Regions from separate parts of the Streptomyces kanamyceticus genome, predicted to be linked through region 1. Evidence: riboswitches for the same ligand, from Rfam matches in the RefSeq annotation. Region 1 holds a riboswitch; the other holds the start of a gene.
The links. A riboswitch is a leader RNA that binds a small molecule or an ion and turns the genes downstream of it on or off. The one in region 1 is predicted to bind glycine.
Positions count from the first base shown of each region.

Region 1 (9,396 bases):
TCGCGCCATGAAGGCCGCCGCCGAGCGGGAGGCCGGGCTCGTCGACCAGCTCGTCGCGCCGCTGCGGCGGCATCGTAATCCGCAGACCAGGGCCCACGCCGAGGCCCGTACCAAAGAGCTGGTGGGTCTCACGGGGAAGCTGCACTCGGCGCTGGTGCAGACCGCGCTCGGGGTCAGACTGCCCTGATCCGAGGGGTGCTCAGCCACTACTCGGCGGGTGCCCGACTACCCAAACCTGCCAGCCACGTCCTAGGGTTGCTGTGTGAACGAGCTCGACGTCGTAGGTGTCCGGGTCGAAATGCCCTCCAACCAACCGATCGTGCTCCTGCGTGAAGTGGGAGGCGACCGCTACCTCCCCATCTGGATCGGACCGGGGGAGGCGACCGCGATCGCCTTCGCGCAGCAGGGCATGGCACCCGCACGACCGCTGACCCACGACCTGTTCAAGGACGTGCTGGAGGCGGTGGGCCAGGAGCTCTCCGAAGTGCGCATCACGGACCTCCGCGAAGGGGTCTTCTACGCGGAGCTGGTCTTCGCGAGCGGTGTCGAGGTGAGCGCGCGTCCTTCCGACGCCATAGCGCTCGCGCTGCGCACCGGGACCCCAATCTACGGAAGCGACGGTGTCCTCGACGACGCGGGCATCGCGATCCCGGACGAGCAGGAGGACGAGGTGGAGAAGTTCCGCGAGTTCCTCGACCAGATCTCGCCCGAGGACTTCGGTACCAACAGCCAGTGAGCCGCCTCCGGGCGGCCCGCGCCGGACCATTCGGCTAGCCTTTCCCGGCGGTGAGACACGGGAAACCACTCTCAGGGTGATTATCACTCGGCGTGCCTAGTGTGGCGATCGTTGACGAGCCCCTGGTGACTGCCTACCGTCGAGAAGGCAGGTCAAGGAGGGAGGTCGGCGTGAGAAGCAGCGGCGACGGTACGGCGGTGGGCGGTCCGTACCCGTTTCACAGCGGCGCGGCCGATCACTCTCCGAAACGGCCCATGGCGGTCCAGGGGAGCGGGGACGCGACGTCCGAGAACTCCGAGCAGATCGGGTATCGCGGTCCCACCGCGTGCGCGGCCGCCGGTATCACGTATCGACAGCTCGACTACTGGGCCCGCACGGGCCTGGTCGAGCCCAGCGTGCGGGCCGCGGGCGGGTCGGGGACCCAGCGGCTCTACAGCTTCAGGGACGTCGTCGTCCTGAAGATCGTGAAGCGGTTCCTCGACACCGGGGTGTCGCTGCAGAACATCCGCACCACGGTCCAGCACCTGCGGGAGCGCGGGTTCCGTGATCTCGAGCGGATGACGCTGATGAGCGACGGGGCCACGGTCTACGAATGCACCTCGCCCAGCGAGGTCCACGATCTGCTCCAGGGCGGTCAGGGCGTCTTCGGGATCGCCGTGGGCGTCGTCTGGCGGGACGTCGAGTCCGCGCTGTCCCAGCTGCACGGTGAGCGCATCGACACCGGGGAGACGCTCGTCGGGCACAACCCCGCCGACGAGCTCGCCAGGCGCCGCAACAGGGCCGTCTGAGAGCCTCCGCCCCGACGCCCGCCCTGACGCCGCTTCGCATGGCGCGAGGCGGCGTTGTCAGTGCCATAGGGCAGCATCGGGTGTGTGAGAAGCGCGCCGACGATTCTGCATCTGGACATGGATGCCTTCTACGCGTCCGCCGAGCAGGCCGCGAAGCCGAGCCTGCGCGGGAAGGCCGTGGTCGTGGGCGGCCTCGGGCCGCGCGGGGTGGTGGCCACCGCGTCGTACGAGGCGCGGCGGTTCGGGGTGCATTCGGCGATGCCGATGGGGCAGGCGCGGCGGCTCGCGCCGAACGCGGCGTACCTCGTGCCGCGCTTCGGTCTGTACCGGGAGGTCAGCGAGCAGGTGATGGGGCTCCTGCGGGAGCTGTCGCCGCTGGTGGAGCCGCTCAGCCTCGACGAGGCGTTCGTGGACCTGGAAGCGGGCGGCGTCGCCGATGACGAGGCCTCGGCCAGGGCCGTGGGGGAGCGGCTGCGGTCGGACATCAGGGCGGTGACGGGGCTGACCGGGTCGGTGGGGCTCGCGGTGTCCAAGATGCTCGCGAAGATCGCCTCGGAGGAGGCCAAGCCGGACGGGCTCCGGCTGATAGCGCCGGGGACGGAGCGGGCCCTGCTGGGACCGATGTCGGTGCGTACGCTGCCCGGGGTGGGCCCGGCCACCGGGGACCATCTGCGGCGGGCCGGGATCATGACGGTCGAGGAGATCGCGGAGGCCGGGGAGGACGAGCTCGTACGACTCCTCGGCAAGGCGCACGGCGGCTCGCTGTACGCGATGGCGCAGGCCCTTGACGAGCGGCCCGTGGTGGCGGAGCGGGACACCAAGTCGGTCAGCGTCGAGGACACGTACGACGTGGACATCCATGACCGGGTGCGGGTCCGTACGGAGGTCTCGCGGCTTGCCGAGCGGTGTGTGCAGCGGCTGCGGGCGGCGGGGCACTCGGGGCGGACCATCGTGCTGAAGGTGCGGCGGTTCGACTTCTCGACGCTGACGCGGTCCGAGACGCTGCGGGGGCCGACGGACGATCCCGGGGTGGTGCGGGAGGCCGCGGCGCGCCTGCTCGAGTCGGTGGACACCACGGGTGGGGTGCGGTTGCTGGGGGTGGGGGTCACGGGTCTCGCCGATTACACGCAGGAGGACCTGTTCGCGCAGGCACAGGCCGCTGAGGCCGCTGAGGCGGGGGAGGCTGCTGGTGCGGAGGGGGAGTCGGGGGCGGATGAGGCTGCCCCGGGTGAGCCGCGAGCGGAGGTCGTCGAGGAGCCGGTGGCGCCGGCCGAGCGGCGGTGGGCGGCGGGGCACGACGTGCGGCACGCCGAGTACGGGCACGGATGGGTGCAGGGGAGCGGTCTCGGGCGGGTGACCGTGCGCTTCGAGACGCCGGGGTCAGAGCCGGGACGGGTGCGGACGTTCAGGACCGACGACCTGGATCTCGAGCCCGCGGAGCCGTTGCCGCTGGTCGGAGTGGGGGTGCCGAGCGGGTGGGCCGAGCTGGCTCGGGGGTGTGGGGCGCCTGGGGGCCAGGAGTGACAGGAAGCCGAGGTGCGGGCTCGGGCTTGCGCGAAGCCGCGAAGCAGCGGTGCCGCGGTGCCGGTGCGGTGTGGGGCCGGGTCAGGACGTTTCTGAGCCTGCGATGTGGCCGAAGTCCTGGTCCTGCGGGGGTGACTGCGGGGGCGTGGTGTCCAGACCGTAGTGGTGGTAGAGCTGGAGTTCCTGTTCGGGGGAGAGGTGGCGGCCCACGCCGAAGTCGGGGGCGTCCTTGATCAGGGCGCGGTCGAACGGGATGCGCAGGGTGCCGTCGTCGATCAGTTCGCTCGGTTCCAGGGGGACGAAGGCGTCGCGGCTGAAGAGTCCGGTGCGTATGGCCGCCCACTCGGGGGCACCGGTCGCGTCGTCGAGGTAGACCTCGTCGATCGTGCCGATCTTCGCCCCGTTCCGGTCGAACGCCTTGCGGCCGATCAGGTTCCGCGGATCGATGTCGGTCTGCACGGGCCCTCCAGCTGGTCGAGGGGTGTCGAATATGGGCGTAACTCATCTTTAACCGCTCGTACTCACTACGAAAGAGCACTTCGGGGCAGGCGGCCACTCGAACGAACGGCCGTGGTCCTCGCTGGTAGGCTGGCGGCTGGCTGCTGACCCCGTGCGGGAGAGCTCTCCGGGAGGTGATTCCGGAGGCGCCGAAGGAGCAAATCCTCCCCGGAATCTCTCAGGCACCCGTACCGCATGGACGAGGTCACTCTGGAAAGCAGGGCGGGCGTCGGGCGGGCACGTTCGGAACCCTTCCTCACCGACGGTGAAAGCAGATCTGTCTCGGGACTCGACGGGTCTGTGAAGCTCTCAGGTTGAGATGACAGAGGGGGAGGCCGTCCGGGTACCCGCGCCGTGGTACCCCTCGCAGGTCGTGCAGACCAGGAGGCCTCCGCAATGACTGCCACCAATCGCATCCCGCTGTCCGAGCTCGAGCAGGGCATCCCCTTCGAGCAGCGGCACATAGGGCCCGATGCGGAAGCGCGGGCCAAGATGCTCGCCCAGGTCGGGTACGGCTCGCTCGACGAGCTGACGGCCGCCGCGGTGCCGGATGTGATCAAGAACGCCGAAGCGCTGAACCTGCCCGGTGCGCGCACCGAGGCCGAGGTGCTCGCCGAGCTGCGTTCGCTCGCCGACCGCAACCAGGTCCTCGATTCCATGATCGGGCTCGGCTACTACGGGACCTTCACCCCGCCGGTCATCCTGCGGAACGTGATGGAGAACCCGGCCTGGTACACCGCTTACACGCCGTACCAGCCGGAGATCTCGCAGGGCCGCCTCGAGGCGCTGCTCAACTTCCAGACCATGGTCGCCGAGCTGACGGGGCTCCCCACCTCAGGGGCCTCGCTCCTGGACGAGGGCACCGCCGCCGCCGAGGCCATGGCGCTCTCGCGGCGCATGGGCAAGGTCAAGAACGGTGTGTTCCTGGTCGACGCCGACGCGCTGCCGCAGACCATCGCCGTCATCCAGACCCGCGCCGAGCCGACCGGCGTCGAGATCGTCGTCGCCGATCTGAGCGAGGGCGTGCCCGCCGAGGTCGCCGAGCGCGGTGTGGTGGGCGTGCTGGTCCAGTACCCGGGCGCCTCCGGTGCCGTACGGGACATCAAGCCGCTGATCGACCAGGCGCACGAGCTCGGCGCGGTCGTCACCGTCGCCGCCGACCTGCTCGCGCTCACGCTGCTCACCTCGCCCGGCGAGCTCGGTGCCGACATCGCGGTCGGTACGACGCAGCGCTTCGGTGTGCCGATGGGCTTCGGCGGGCCGCACGCCGGTTACATGGCGGTGCGCGAGAAGTTCGCGCGCAGTCTGCCCGGGCGGCTCGTCGGCGTCTCCGTCGACGCCGACGGCAACAAGGCCTACCGGCTCGCGCTGCAGACCCGTGAGCAGCACATCCGCCGTGAGAAGGCCACCAGCAACATCTGTACCGCGCAGGTGCTGCTCGCGGTCATGGCCGGAATGTACGCGGTGTACCACGGGCCCGAGGGCCTCAAGTCGATCGCGCGGCGCACCCACCGGTACGCGACGCTGCTCGCCGCCGGGCTCACCGCGGGGGGTGTCGAGGTCGTGCACGGCGCGTACTTCGACACGCTGACCGTGCGTGTCGAGGGCAAGGCGGAGGAGCTCGTCTCCGCCGCCCGCGAAGGCGGCGTGAACATTCACCAGATCGACGCCGATCACGTCTCCCTCGCCTGTGACGAGACGACCACGCGCAAGCAACTGGCCGCCGTGTGGGGCGCCTTCGGTGTCGAGGCCGACGTCGACGCGCTCGACGCCGAGGCCGCGGACACGCTGCCCGGCGGCCTGCTGCGCGGTGACGACTACCTCGCGCACCCGGTCTTCCACCAGCACCGTTCCGAGACGTCGATGCTGCGCTACCTGCGCAAGCTGGCCGACCGTGACTACGCGCTCGACCGCGGCATGATCCCGCTGGGCTCCTGCACCATGAAGCTCAACGCGACCACCGAGATGGAGCCGGTCACCTGGCCCGAGTTCGGGCAGCTGCACCCCTTCGCGCCCGCCCAGCAGGCGCAGGGCTACCTCACGCTCATCCGTGAGCTGGAGGAGCGGCTCGCCGAGGTGACCGGATACGACAAGGTCTCGCTGCAGCCCAACGCCGGGTCGCAGGGCGAGCTCGCCGGGCTCCTCGCGGTGCGCGGCTACCACCGCGCCAACGGCGACGAGCAGCGCACCGTCTGCCTGATCCCGTCCTCCGCGCACGGCACGAACGCCGCGAGTGCCGTGATGGCCGGGATGAAGGTCGTGGTCGTGAAGACCGCCGACGACGGCGAGATCGACGTCGAGGACCTGCGTGCCAAGATCGAGAAGCACCGCGACGAGCTGTCCGTGCTGATGATCACCTACCCGTCGACGCACGGCGTCTTCGAGGAGCACGTCGCCGATATCTGCGCCCAGGTGCACGAGGCCGGTGGCCAGGTGTACGTCGACGGGGCCAACCTCAACGCCCTGGTGGGCCTCGCCAAGCCGGGTCACTTCGGCGGCGACGTCTCGCACCTGAACCTGCACAAGACCTTCTGCATCCCGCACGGCGGCGGCGGTCCCGGCGTCGGTCCGGTCGGGGTGCGCGAGCACCTCGCGCCGTACCTGCCCAACCACCCGCTGCAGCCCGCGGCAGGTCCCGAGACCGGGGTCGGGCCGATCTCCGCCGCGCCGTGGGGCTCGGCCGGGATCCTGCCGATCTCCTGGTCGTACGTACGCCTCATGGGCGGCGAGGGGCTCAAGCGCGCGACCCAGGTCGCGGTGCTCTCCGCCAACTACATCGCCAAGCGCCTCGAGCCGCACTTCCCGGTGCTCTACACCGGTCCCGGCGACCTCGTCGCGCACGAGTGCATCATCGATCTGCGGCCGCTCTCCAAGGAGACCGGTGTCAGCGTCGACGACATCGCCAAGCGGCTCATCGACTACGGCTTCCACGCGCCGACCATGTCGTTCCCGGTGGCGGGGACGCTGATGATCGAGCCGACGGAGAGCGAGGACCTGGTCGAGATCGACCGGTTCTGCGAGGCGATGATCGCGATCCGTGCGGAGATCGAGAAGGTCGGCTCCGGCGAGTGGGCCGCGGACGACAACCCGCTGCGGAACGCGCCGCACACCGCCGCCGCCCTGGGGGGCGCGTGGGAGCACGGTTACAGCCGTGAAGAGGCCGTCTTCCCCGCCGGTGTCGTGGCGTCGGACAAGTACTGGCCGCCGGTGCGCCGCATCGACCAGGCGTACGGCGACCGGAACCTGGTCTGCTCCTGCCCGCCGCTGGATGCGTACGAGGACTGATGCGCGCGGCCCGCTCGGTGCGGGTCATGCGTCGGGGCCGGTTCGGAGACTCATCTCCGGGCCGGCCCCTTCTTCGTTCCGCTGTGCGGATGTGTGGTGCGGATGCCCTGTGCGGATGCGCCGTGCGGATGTGCCGGCGGTGCTCAGGCGGCCGTCATGATCTGGTCGGTGCCCAGCGGTCGGTGCGGGGCGATGATCTGGCCGTCCGGCAGCAACTCACCGGTGTCCTCGAAGATCAGGACGCCGTTGCACAGCAGGCTCCAGCCCTGCTCCGGGTGGCTCGCCATGAGCAGTGCGGCTTCCCGGTCGGCGGAGTCGGCTGTCGGGCACGGTGGTTGGTGCTGGCACATGGAAGGGTTCTTTCGCTGTGATGAGATGGCTGTGACGTCTGTCCTGTGGCTCGATGCGGTGTTCATAACCGCCCCCCGTTGTAGTTGGTCCGATCCCAGTGTTGCCCTACGAGCGTCAATCCGCAGGGATTTTGCCGCAGCGGCTCCTACTGCTTAATGACGTATCACCCGGCCGGACGGTTCAGCCCAACTCCCCTGTCTCTTCGGGTGGTTCGGGGTGGCCCGGGCGGGCTAGTCCACTTGGGTGGGCAGCGCTGTGCCCCGCGGCCGGTGGCGGCGGGGCACGTGCGGAAGGACGGTCCCGAGCGGGCTCGGGCGTGTCGTCAGGCGGGCGAGCCGAGCAGCGGTGCCGGTGCCAGGCGGTGGGTGAGGACCGGCAGGAGGTCGGCGACGCGGTGCGGGCGGTGGGCCGCGATGCCGGGCGGGGCGGGCGCGAGGGGGACGAGCAGATCGGTGGCGGCCAGTGTGCCACCCGCGCCGTCGTCCGTGCAGTCGCGGTGCAGCCAGAGGGTGAGCATGTAGAGCTCGGGCACCGAGAGCAGCCGGGGCTGGCAGGGCATCGGCATGGCCTCCGCGTGCCGCAGGGCGCGTTCGGTGGAGGCGATGTAGGGGCCCTCGAAGAAGTGCGAGAAGGCCCAGCCGTCCGGGGTCAGCATCGTGTCGGCGGCGGCCACCGCGCGCTCGCCGCAGCGGATGAGGAAGCGCCAGCCCGCGAGGCGGGTCGGCGAGGTGCCTTCCGGCGTGATGCGGTCCAGCACGTGGACGGGCAGCGGGAGTTCGGGGCTCGCCGGGCTTTTGGCCGCGCGCAGCGAGGGGGTGCGGGCCTCGCGTACGGCTGTGGGGGAACCGAGTGCCGCGAGGACGCTGCGCAGGGCGGGCGCGGGGGCAGGGGGAACTTGCAGCGGCATGGTGGGTCGCCTCTCTCATACGACAGGCACGGTGGAGCGGGGGACAGATGCGGACGGCGCTGTCAGCTCTGGGCCAGAGGGGCGGGGGCAGTGGACCGCGAGCGCCAACTCTCTGTCTCGGAGCGGAGTTTATACGAGACGTGTTCGGACGGTGTTTCATCTAGACGTGGCAGATATTCCCGGCAAGGCGGCAATGAGCCGTCCTTGTGCGGTATTTCTCCCGATATTGCTCGGGGCCCGCTTCCGTGACCTCGACGTATCAGGCCCGTGCGGTCGGCTGAATTTCGCCGGTATATTTGACCAGGCGCTCCGGAAGCGAATCTTCACGATGCCGCATGCCTGGCGAATGTGCCGTACGGCAACTCCGTCCAGCGTAGCGGTCAGGCGTCATCCGTGGGGCGTTATGGATCACATCGACTGGGCATCATCCCCCGTACACAGCGGCCGGATCCTTGGCTGCCCATCCGAGGGAGGGACGCTTCGATGGGGGAGAAGGTCGTGGCGGGCACGTTCGACTTGTCCGATCGACATGTGTACAGGAAGAAGCTCCAGGCGTGTCTCAAGGGGCTCGAGAGGCTTCTGGCGGAGCAGCGGTTCGACCGGCCCAAGAATCTGATGGGCATGGAGATCGAGCTGAATCTGGCAGGGCCCGACGGACTGCCGAGAATGTTGAACGCACAGGTTCTCGAGCGCATCGCGAGCCGGGATTTCCAGACGGAACTCGGAATGTTCAATCTGGAAGTGAATATCGCCCCGCACCGTATGGGAGGACGTGTTCTCGACCAGCTCGCGGAGGAACTGCGCACCGGACTCAACTATGCCCACAGAAAAGCGAACGAACTGAACGCGGGCATCGTGATGATCGGCATTCTGCCGACGCTCGGCCGCGCCGACCTGGTCTCCGCGAACCTCTCCGACGTCGACCGCTACGCCCTGCTCAACGATCAGATCGTGGCGGCGCGCGGCGAGCACTTCGCGCTCGACATCGAGGGCGTCGAGCGGCTCACCTGCACGTCCTCGTCGATAGCGCCCGAAGCGGCCTGTACGTCCGTGCAGTTGCACCTCCAGGTCACCCCGGGCCGGTTCGCCGATGTGTGGAACGCGGCGCAGGCGGTCGCCGCGGCACAGATCGCCGTCGGAGCCAACGCGCCGTTCCTGTTCGGCCGCGAGCTGTGGCGCGAGTCGCGGCCGCCGCTGTTCCTGCAGTCCACCGACACGCGCCCGCCCGAGCTGCGGGTCCAGGGGGTGCGGCCGCGCACCTGGTTCGGGGAGCGCTGGATCACCGGTCCTTACGACCTCTTCGAGGA
Region 1 covers NZ_CP023699.1:8,551,701-8,561,096, forward strand. The annotation lists gene ftsR (transcriptional regulator FtsR) at 1-187, shown strand, start outside; gene CP970_RS37165 (bifunctional nuclease family protein) at 263-736, shown strand; gene CP970_RS37170 (MerR family transcriptional regulator) at 907-1,524, shown strand; gene CP970_RS37175 (DNA polymerase IV) at 1,609-3,048, shown strand; gene CP970_RS37180 (PRC-barrel domain-containing protein) at 3,130-3,507, opposite strand; glycine riboswitch at 3,652-3,750, shown strand; gene gcvP (aminomethyl-transferring glycine dehydrogenase) at 3,943-6,831, shown strand; gene CP970_RS37190 (DUF5999 family protein) at 6,975-7,181, opposite strand; gene CP970_RS37195 (hypothetical protein) at 7,505-8,089, opposite strand; gene CP970_RS37200 (hypothetical protein) at 8,573-9,396, shown strand, end outside.

Region 2 (9,396 bases), 5.4 Mb from region 1:
CCGAGGATCGTGTCGCCGGGCTGGGCGATCGCGAAGAGGGCGGCCTGGTTGGCGGAGGCGCCCGAGTGCGGCTGGACGTTGGCGTACTCGGCGCCGAACAGCTCCTTGACCCGGTCGATCGCGATCTGCTCGGCGACGTCGACGTGCTCGCAGCCGCCGTAGTAGCGGCGGCCGGGGTAGCCCTCGGCGTACTTGTTGGTGAGGACCGTGCCCTGGGCCTCCATGACGGCGACCGGAGCGAAGTTCTCCGAGGCGATCATTTCCAGGGTGGACTGCTGGCGGTGGAGCTCGGCGTCGACGGCGGCGGCGACGTCCGGGTCAAGCTCATGGAGAGGGGTGTTGAGAAGCGACATCACACGATCCCTATCGGTATGGGTCAGCCGGCGGTGAAGGCGGTGTACTCATCGGCGGAGAGCAGGTCGTCCGGCTCGCCGGTGATGCGCACCTTGAACAGCCAACCGCCCTCGAACGGGGCGGAGTTGACCAGCGACGGGTCCTCGACGACGTCCTGGTTGGCGGCGACGATCTCGCCGGTGACCGGGGCGTACAGGTCGCTGACCGACTTGGTCGACTCCAGCTCACCGCAGGACTCGCCCGCGGTCACGGTGTCGCCGACCTCGGGGAGCTGGGCGAAGACGACGTCACCGAGCGCGTTGGCCGCGTGCTCCGTGATGCCGACGACCGCCACGCCGTCCTCGGTGGCCGACAGCCACTCGTGCTCCTTGCTGTAACGCAGCTGCTGGGGGTTGCTCATGTCCTGAATTCTCCTGTACGCGGGGGAGTGCTGATGAACGGGGGAGCTGAGGGAAGGCCGCGGCGGCCGCGAGCGCTGTCCCCGGCGCTCGTGAAGCGTTACTTCTGACGCTTGTAGAACGGCAGCGCCACGACCTCGTACGGCTCGTGCGTGCCGCGGATGTCGACGCCGACACCCCGCGTGCCCGGCTCCGCGTGCGCCGCGTCGACGTACGCGATGGCGATGGGCTTGCCCAGCGTCGGGGACGGGGCACCCGAGGTGACCTCGCCGATGACCTTGCCGTCGGCGACCACGGAGAACCCGGCGCGCGGCACCCGGCGGCCCTCGGCGATCAGGCCCACGAGCTTGCGCGGCGGGGCGGCCTCGGCGCGCTCGGCGGCGGCCGCGAGCGCCGCGCGCCCCACGAAGGAGTCGGACTGCGAGGTCTTCTCGAACTTGACGACCCGGCCCAGGCCCGCGTCGAACGGCGTGAGGGCGGCGGTCAGCTCGTGCCCGTACAGCGGCATGCCCGCCTCCAGGCGCAGCGTGTCGCGGCAGGAGAGCCCGGCGGGGACCATGCCGACGGGCGTGCCCGCCTCCATCAGCGCGCTCCACAGCTTCTCGGCGTCGCCGGGGGAGACGAAGAGCTCGAAGCCGTCCTCGCCGGTGTAGCCCGTGCGGGCGATCAGGGCGGGGACGCCCGCGACGGTGCCGGGCAGGCCCGCGTAGTACTTGAGCCCGTCCAGGTCGGCGTCCGTGAGCGACTTCAGGATGCCGGAGGACTCGGGGCCCTGGACGGCGAGCAGCGCGTACGCGTCGCGGTCGTCGCGGACCTCGGCGTCGAACTGGGCGACCCGGTCGCTCAGCACGTCGAGGACGACCTGGGCGTTGGAGGCGTTGGCGACCACCATGTACTCGGTCTCGCCGAGCCGGTAGACGATCAGGTCGTCCAGGATCCCGCCGTCCGCGGCGACGATCATGGTGTAGCGGGCCCGGCCGAGGCCGACCGAGCCGATGTTGCCGACCAGCGCGAAGTTCAGGAAGTCCGCGGCCGCGGGGCCTGTGACGGTGATCTCGCCCATGTGCGACAGGTCGAAGAGACCGGCCTTGGTGCGCACGGCGTTGTGCTCGTCGCGCTCGCTGGCGTACCGCAGCGGCATGTCCCAGCCCGCGAAGTCGGTCATGGTCGCGCCGAGCGCGCGATGGGCGGCATCGAGGGCGGTCAGACGGGGGGCAGTGCTCATGAAGGGAACTCCCAGGGCATGACGGGCGAGGTCGATCCTCCCCATCTGTCATCGGAACCTGAGAGGTTCGCCGGGAGTGTCCCCGTACGCGGGGTACCCGGCTTGCACCTTGGGTGGGACCGCAGGAGCGGTCCGCTTTTCAGATGTGCCTCGCCCGCGCGGTACGGGGCCTGAGAGATTCAAGGGAGGGACTTGCTCCTTCGGCGCCCCAGTGCGTCGTCGGCACGTCGTCAACGTGTCGTACGACGGCTGCTGGGAACTCTCCCGCGCGGATTCAAACGGCCGGTATGGAGTTGGCGGGCACATCATTGCACGCGACCCTGCTGAGGGGGAGCCGTGGCCCGGGAATGCTCTTGTGCCGCATTACCTTCTCTTTACACTTGCCGGGGAAGCAGTACGTGACCGCTATGGGGAGGCCGATCACGGTGCGCAGCAAGGCCAGTGTCTACGCCACGACCACGGGGGTGGCGCTGCCCAAGCAGGCCATCGCCCCAGCCAGGGAGAGCTGTGTCCCGCTCCCGGTCGCCGTGGTCAGGGACCTCAGACAGCGGGCAGGACACAGCCCGCACCGCCTCACCTTCGCCGCCGGCGACCTGGTCGTCGTCTCGGGACTGCCGGGCGGCGGCAAGTCGACGCTGATGCGGCAGGCGGTCGAAGGGCCGCGCGTCGACTCCCAGGACACCCGCGACCGCTGGGCCCGCCGCATGCCGGGGCGGCTGCCGTACGCGGTCTACCGCCCCCTGGTCCGCCTCGCGCACTACGCGGGCCTGCGCCGCGTGCTGCGCTCCGGCGAGAGCGTCGTCGTACACGACTGCGGCACCCAGGCGTGGGTGCGCCGCTGGCTCGCCCGCGAGGCCGTGCGGCGCGGCACGACCCTGCACCTGCTGCTCCTCGACGTGCCCGCCGACACCGCCCTCGACGGCCAGCGGGCGCGCGGCCGCGGCGTGTCGCGGTACGCCTTCGCCCGGCACCGCAGAACGGTCGGCCGCCTGGTCGGCGCCGCCGAGCGCGGCGACCTGCCGCGCGGCTGCGGCTCCGCGGTGCTCCTGGACCGGCGGGCCGCGGGAGTGCTGCGGGGGATCGGCTTCGAGAGCTGAGCCCAGCTGAGCCCGCCGCCCGTCGGGGATAGGGTTCGAGCCGCAGGCAGAGCGGTCGCGAGCAGGGGTTGGACAGATGGACTTTCCGGCGCAGGCACATGCCCATCCGTACGGCGGATGGCCGGGCAACGAACTGGAGGAGGTGCTCGCGACCTCCCTCGGCGCCGCGGCCTCCGCGGGCGGGCGCATCGTCGAGGTGCTCGGGCGCAGCCCGATCTGGATCCCGCTGCCGAACGGCGGCGGCCCCGAGAACGGCACGCTCGACCTGCCGACGCTGGAGATCGACGGCCAGGCGTACGTCCCGGTCTTCAGCTCCGAGCAGCAGTTCCGCCAGGCCCTCGGCGACGCGGCGGACCGGATGGGCCACACCGTGGCGCCCGCCGTCGAGTTCGCGCGCGGCCTTCCCCCGCAGCTGGGCATCGCCCTGAACCCGGACGGCACCGTCGGCGTCCCGCTGCCGCCCGCGGCCGTCGCCGAGCTCTGCCGCGCCGGACGCACCCCGCTGGACGGGCCCGCGGGCGGCGGGCGGGTACGTCTGTACGAGCCGGACTGGCAGCACGACCCGGTGGACTTCCTGGCCGCGGCGGGCCGGGAGTTCGAGGCGACGGGCGTGGTGCTCACGGCGCGCCGCTGCCTGGCCGACGTCGAGACGGACGACCCGACCCTCTTCATCGGCGTCGAGCTGTCCACCTGGGACGGCAACGCGCGCGACCTGCCGATGGAGGCCCTTGCTCGGGCTCTTGGTCAGACGCCCGCGCCGTGGCCGGTGAACCTCGTGCTGCTCGACGTGGCGCAGGACCCGGTGGGCGACTGGCTGCGCGAGCGGGTGCGGCCCTTTTATCACCGCGCGGCCTGAGGCCACGTACGTCAAGTCCGCGCCGGGATCGCCGCTTAAGCTGGTTTCATGACCCGGCCGGGGCACAGTGGTGCCCGGCGACGGGGTTCGTCGGTTTCGTCATGAAGGGGCGGTTACGGGTGAGTGCGTCGGGCACGGCCGCGGGCGATGGGGTCTCCCCTGGACGGGCTGGTTCGAGCCTCGGGGGACAGGTCGAGCAGGTGCTGCGCCAGGTGACGCCGGGGCGCTACGACGCCTACGAGGCACTGCTGCGCGCGCTCGCCGCCGACCAGGTGTGGATGCTGCTCTGGCACGGCCAGGCCGGATCCCCCGACGCCCAGTACGGGAACATGGAGATCGAGGGGCTCGGTTACGCACCGTGTGTGACCTCCGCCCAGGAGCTCTCCGCGAGTGGCTGGAACCGCAGCTATGAGGTGGTGCGCGGCGTCGACGTGTCCCGCACCCTCTACCCCGACCACTACGGCCTCTGGCTCAATCCGCACGCCCCCGGCGGCGGCGTCGGCATTCCCTGGCTGGATCTGCGCCGTATCGCCTCCGGCCTGGACCTGCTGCCCGCGGGGCCGCTGAGGCTGACCGAGCCGAGCATCGAAATCCCTCAGTTCTACGCCTTGTTGACGCAGAACGCGCACCGCACGCCCGCGGTCCGCTCGCTGCGCAGGGCCTGGGTGCAGCCCGCGCTCGGTGCGCCATATCTGGCCATCGGCCTCGATGTGTACGACACGTCGCCGCCGTCGGTCGACGCGGTGCGCACGATGATGCAGCAGTCCATCGGGGCCGTGCCCGAGGGTCTTCCCGTGTCGACCGTCGCGATGTCGGACGAGGACGACCCGGTCGCGATGTGGCTGCGCGCGAACGCCCGGCCGTTCTACGACCGCGAGGCCCAGGCGGCTCCCGCGCCCGCCGGTGGGTACGGCTACCCCGCGCAGTACTGATCCGCGCCACATCGCCGTACTGATCCGCGCCACTCACCACACATCGCGGTACTGATCAGCGAGAACGGGCGTGATGTCCGTTCTGATGCGGGTGGGGCCCTATGGGTTCCTGTGCCGCCTTGCACCCCAACTGCCCCGTGTTCGACCCTCGTTCACTCGCGTCCGGATAACGGAACACCTCGATCAGCATCACGTTTACGCATCCTTTCACCGCCAAGGCTGGTAACAGATCGCGACGGGCATGAAGACTCCCGCTCCAAGGGGCCTTCGCCCCTGTGTACGACGGACTGATCACGTCGCTACAGCGGCAAGTGCGGGCCGGTCACCACCGGTTGAGAGGGGTCCCTGCCACGATGACGGCACCATTGCATGACACACCTGCGGACGCGGACCCGACCGAGGACGTCGCCCCCGCAGTTGATGCAGGGGTGAAGAAGGTCGAGGGTCGGTCCCTCAAGCAGATCGCCTGGAACCGCCTGAAGCGGGACAAGGTCGCCCTGGCCGGCGGCATCACGGTGCTGGTCCTGGTGCTTGTCGCCATCTTCGCGCCCCTGATCGTGAGCCTGCTGGGGCATCCGCCCAACGACTTCCACCAGGACAAGCTCGACGAGCTGACCAACCTGCCCAAGGGCGCGCTCGGCGGAGTGAGCAGCGACTTCCTCTTCGGGGTCGAGCCCAACAAGGGCCGCGACGTCTTCAGCCGCATCGTCTACGGCGCGCGGATCTCGCTCCTCGTGGCGTTCCTCGCGGCCATCGTCGCCGTGGCGCTCGGCACGCTCTTCGGGATCATCGCCGGTTACTTCGGCGGCTGGGTCGACGCGCTGATCAGCCGCGTGATGGACGTGCTGCTCTCGTTCCCGCAGCTGCTCTTCATCATCTCCCTGGTCTCCGTCCTGCCGGACGACCTGCTCGGACTCACGGGCACCAGCGTGCGCGTCGCGATCCTCGTGATGGTCATCGGCTTCTTCGGCTGGCCGTACGTCGGGCGCATCGTCCGAGGCCAGACGCTTTCGCTCCGTGAGCGCGAGTACGTCGAAGCGGCCCGCAGCCTCGGCGGCGGCCGACGCCACATCCTCTTCCGCGAGCTGCTGCCCAACCTGGTCGCCCCCATCACCGTCTACGCGACGCTGATGATCCCGACCAACATCCTCACGGAGGCGGCCCTCAGCTTCCTCGGCGCCGGCGTCAAGCCGCCGACGGCCTCGTGGGGCGGCATGCTGCGCGACGCGCTCGAAACCTACGAGCACGATCCGATGTTCATGGTCTTCCCGGGCGTGACGATCTTCATCACGGTCCTGGCCTTCAACCTCTTCGGCGACGGGCTGCGGGACGCGCTCGACCCGAAGGGGACGCGCTAGAAGTCCTCAACTGACTTGCCCCTGCCGCACGTCAGGTGGCTCTCCCCATGGTTCTCCGGCAGCTCATGGCCAGGGACCGCGAATCTCGGAGGTTACGAGAAAATGCCCACAGTTTCCTCGAAACGACGGCTCACCGCTGGTGCGGCCCTCGTCGTCGCGGCGCTGGTGACCACCACGGCCTGCGGCAGCGGTGACGGTGACGGCGACGGCGGTAAGGGTGCCGGTTACAACGCGGCGCTCGACAAGGTCGCCAACGCGTCCAAGAAGAAGGGGGGGACGCTGAAGATGGTCGGCAAGCAGGACCTCGACTCCGCCGACCCCCAGCGTGCCTACTACGGCATGTCGTGGGACTTCATGCGCTTCTACACCCGCCAGTTGGTGTCCTACGACACCAAGCCGGGCAAGGGCGGCACGAAGCTGGTCCCGGACCTCGCGACCTCCACCGCGAAGATCTCCGACGACGGCAAGACCTACACGTACAAGCTGCGTGACGGCGTCACCTGGGAGGACGGCTCGAAGCTGACCTCCAAGGACGTCAAGTACGGCATCGAGCGCGCCTGGGCGACGGACACCATCACCGGTGGTCCCGGCTACATCCGCCAGACGCTCGACCCCAAGAAGGAGTACAAGGGGCCGTACAAGGACAAGGGCGGTCTGAAGGCGATCGAGACGCCGGACGACCAGACGATCATCTTCAAGCTGCCCAAGCGCAACGGTGACTTCGAGCAGTTCCTGGCCATGCCCACCGGTTCGCCGGTGAAGGAGGCCAAGGACACGAAGGCCAAGTACACGCAGCGGCCGTTCTCCGCGGGGCCTTACAAGTTCCAGGAGTACAAGTCCAACAAGAAGATCGTGTTGGTCCGCAACGACAAGTGGAAGAAGTCCTCGGACCCGATCCGCGCCGCGCTGCCCGACAAGATCGACGTGACGATCTCCGCCAACCTGGAGGAGAACGACAAGAAGCTGATGGAGGGCGACTTCGACGTCGACCTCAACGGCACGGGCATGACCCAGTCCGGCCGCGTCACCGCGGTCTCGGACCACCGTGCCAACGTCGACAACATGCACACGTCCTTCGTGCGCTACGTCGCGCTGATCCACACGGCGAAGCCGTTCGACAACGAGCACTGCCGCAAGGCGGTCTTCTACGCCACGGACTTCGCGAGCCTGCAGCAGACCCGCGGCGGCAAGGTCGCGGCCGGTGACATCGCCAACAGCACCTTCCCGGTGGCGATCCCCGGTCACAGCGACTACGACCCGTACGGCGTCCTCAAGCGCAAGGGCAAGCCGGACCTGGCCAAGGCCAAGGACGAGCTGAAGCAGTGCAAGATGCCGAACGGCTTCAGCACCAAGCTCACCGCGCGCAACAACAACCCGGGTGAGGTCGACGCCGCCGAGGCGCTCCAGGCCCAGCTCGCGAAGGCCAACATCAAGGTCGACGTCGACGCCCTCGACGGTGCCGACACCTCCAGCATCACCGGCTCGCCCTCCGTCGTGAAGAAGCGCGGCTACGGCATGACGATGAGTGGCTGGGGCCCCGACTTCCCGTCGGGTCAGGGTTACGCGCAGCCGCTGTTCGACAGCCGCTTCCTGAACCCGACCGGTAACTACAACGAGTCCCAGATCAAGGACAAGAAGATCGACGGGCTCTTCGACAAGGCGATCGCCGAGACCGACCCGGTCAAGGCGGGCGAGGTCTACAAGGAGCTCGACAAGCGGATCCTGGACCAGGCCGACTGGATGCCCTTCCTCTACGAGAAGAACATCACCTGGCGCGGTTCGAGGCTCACCAACGCCTACATGTCCGACGCGTACAACGGTCGTTACGACTACGTCTCGCTCGGCGTCGTCAAGTAACCGCCTCAAGTAACTGCCTTTGCAGTACCAGTAGTTGATTGACCGTCACATCGCCGCCGAATCCCGCCAGTCCGAAGGGCAGGTGATGGCCCCGGGCGATGACCGGGACCCCTCACAAGGGGGTCCCGGTCACCGCCGGGCCGCGCACAGTGCTTGCTTATCTCATCCGGCGCCTGATCGCCGTAATCATCATGGTGCTGGTCGTACTGCTCGCGACCTTCACCGTCTTCTTCATGCTGCCCAAGTGGGCGGGACAGGACATCGCCGTCCTCTTCGCCGGCAAGGCCACCGGAGCCGAGCAGATCGAAGGCATCCGGACCAAACTCGGACTCGACGATCCACTTCTCGTCCAGTTCTGGGACTTCGTCAAGGGCATCCCGATGGGGCGCGACTACGTCAACGGAAGTGACGTCACGCACTGCCCCGCGCCCTGCTTCGGTTACTCCTTCCGCACCGAGGCGCCCGTCTGGGAGACCCTCAAGGACGCGCTGCCCGTCACCGCCGCGCTCGCCGCCGGGGCCTGCGTCCTGTGGCTCGCCGCGGGTGTCGCCACCGGTGTGGTCTCCGCGCTCAAGCGGGGTTCCTTCTGGGACCGCGCCGCGATGACCACCGCCCTCGCCGGTGTCTCGCTCCCCGTCTTCTTCACCGGCATGATCGCGATGGGGGTCTTCGTCCACCAGCTCGGGTGGGTGAAGATCGCGGACAGCCTCAGTACCGACGACTCACCAGGGGTCTGGCTGGAGACCCTGATCCTGCCGTGGATCGTTCTAGCCTTCCTGAACGCGGCGATGTACGCCCGCCTCACCAGAGCCACCATGCTCGAAGTGCTCGGCGAGGACTACATCCGCACCGCCCGAGCCAAGGGCCTCGGCGAGGCGACCGTCATCCGCAAGCACGCGCTGCGCTCCGCGATGACCCCGATCCTCACCGTCTTCGGACTCGACCTCGGTGTCCTGATGGGCGGCGCGGTGCTCACCGAGTCCACGTTCAACCTGCCGGGGCTGGGCCTCGAAGCGGTCAGGGCCATCAGCAGCAAGGACCTGCCCGTCATTCTCGGCGTGACCCTGTGCGCGGCGCTCGCGATCGCCGTGGCCAACCTCGTCGTCGACCTTATGTACGCCGTCATCGACCCGCGAGTGAGGCTGGGATGACCGAACTGTCCAAGAGCGGAGCCGCGGTGGGCGAACCCGTCGCCGCGAACTCGCCCGCTCCCTCCGCCTTCCTGGAGGTGCGCGACCTCAAGGTGCACTTCCCGACCGACGACGGCCTGGTCAAGTCCGTCGACGGGCTCAGCTTCCAGCTGGAGAAGGGCAAGACCC
Region 2 covers NZ_CP023699.1:3,199,095-3,208,490, reverse strand. The annotation lists gene glyA (serine hydroxymethyltransferase) at 1-353, opposite strand, end outside; gene gcvH (glycine cleavage system protein GcvH) at 377-754, opposite strand; gene gcvT (glycine cleavage system aminomethyltransferase GcvT) at 853-1,977, opposite strand; glycine riboswitch at 2,013-2,126, opposite strand; glycine riboswitch at 2,127-2,254, opposite strand; gene CP970_RS12855 (AAA family ATPase) at 2,385-3,074, shown strand; gene CP970_RS12850 (enhanced serine sensitivity protein SseB) at 3,151-3,930, shown strand; gene CP970_RS12845 (enhanced serine sensitivity protein SseB C-terminal domain-containing protein) at 4,050-4,862, shown strand; gene CP970_RS12840 (ABC transporter permease) at 5,216-6,220, shown strand; gene CP970_RS12835 (ABC transporter substrate-binding protein) at 6,323-8,077, shown strand; gene CP970_RS12830 (ABC transporter permease) at 8,227-9,228, shown strand; gene CP970_RS12825 (ABC transporter ATP-binding protein) at 9,225-9,396, shown strand, end outside.
Region 2: it holds a riboswitch for glycine, as region 1 does, so the genes downstream of both, gcvT (glycine cleavage system aminomethyltransferase GcvT) here and gcvP (aminomethyl-transferring glycine dehydrogenase) in region 1, are expected to answer to the same signal.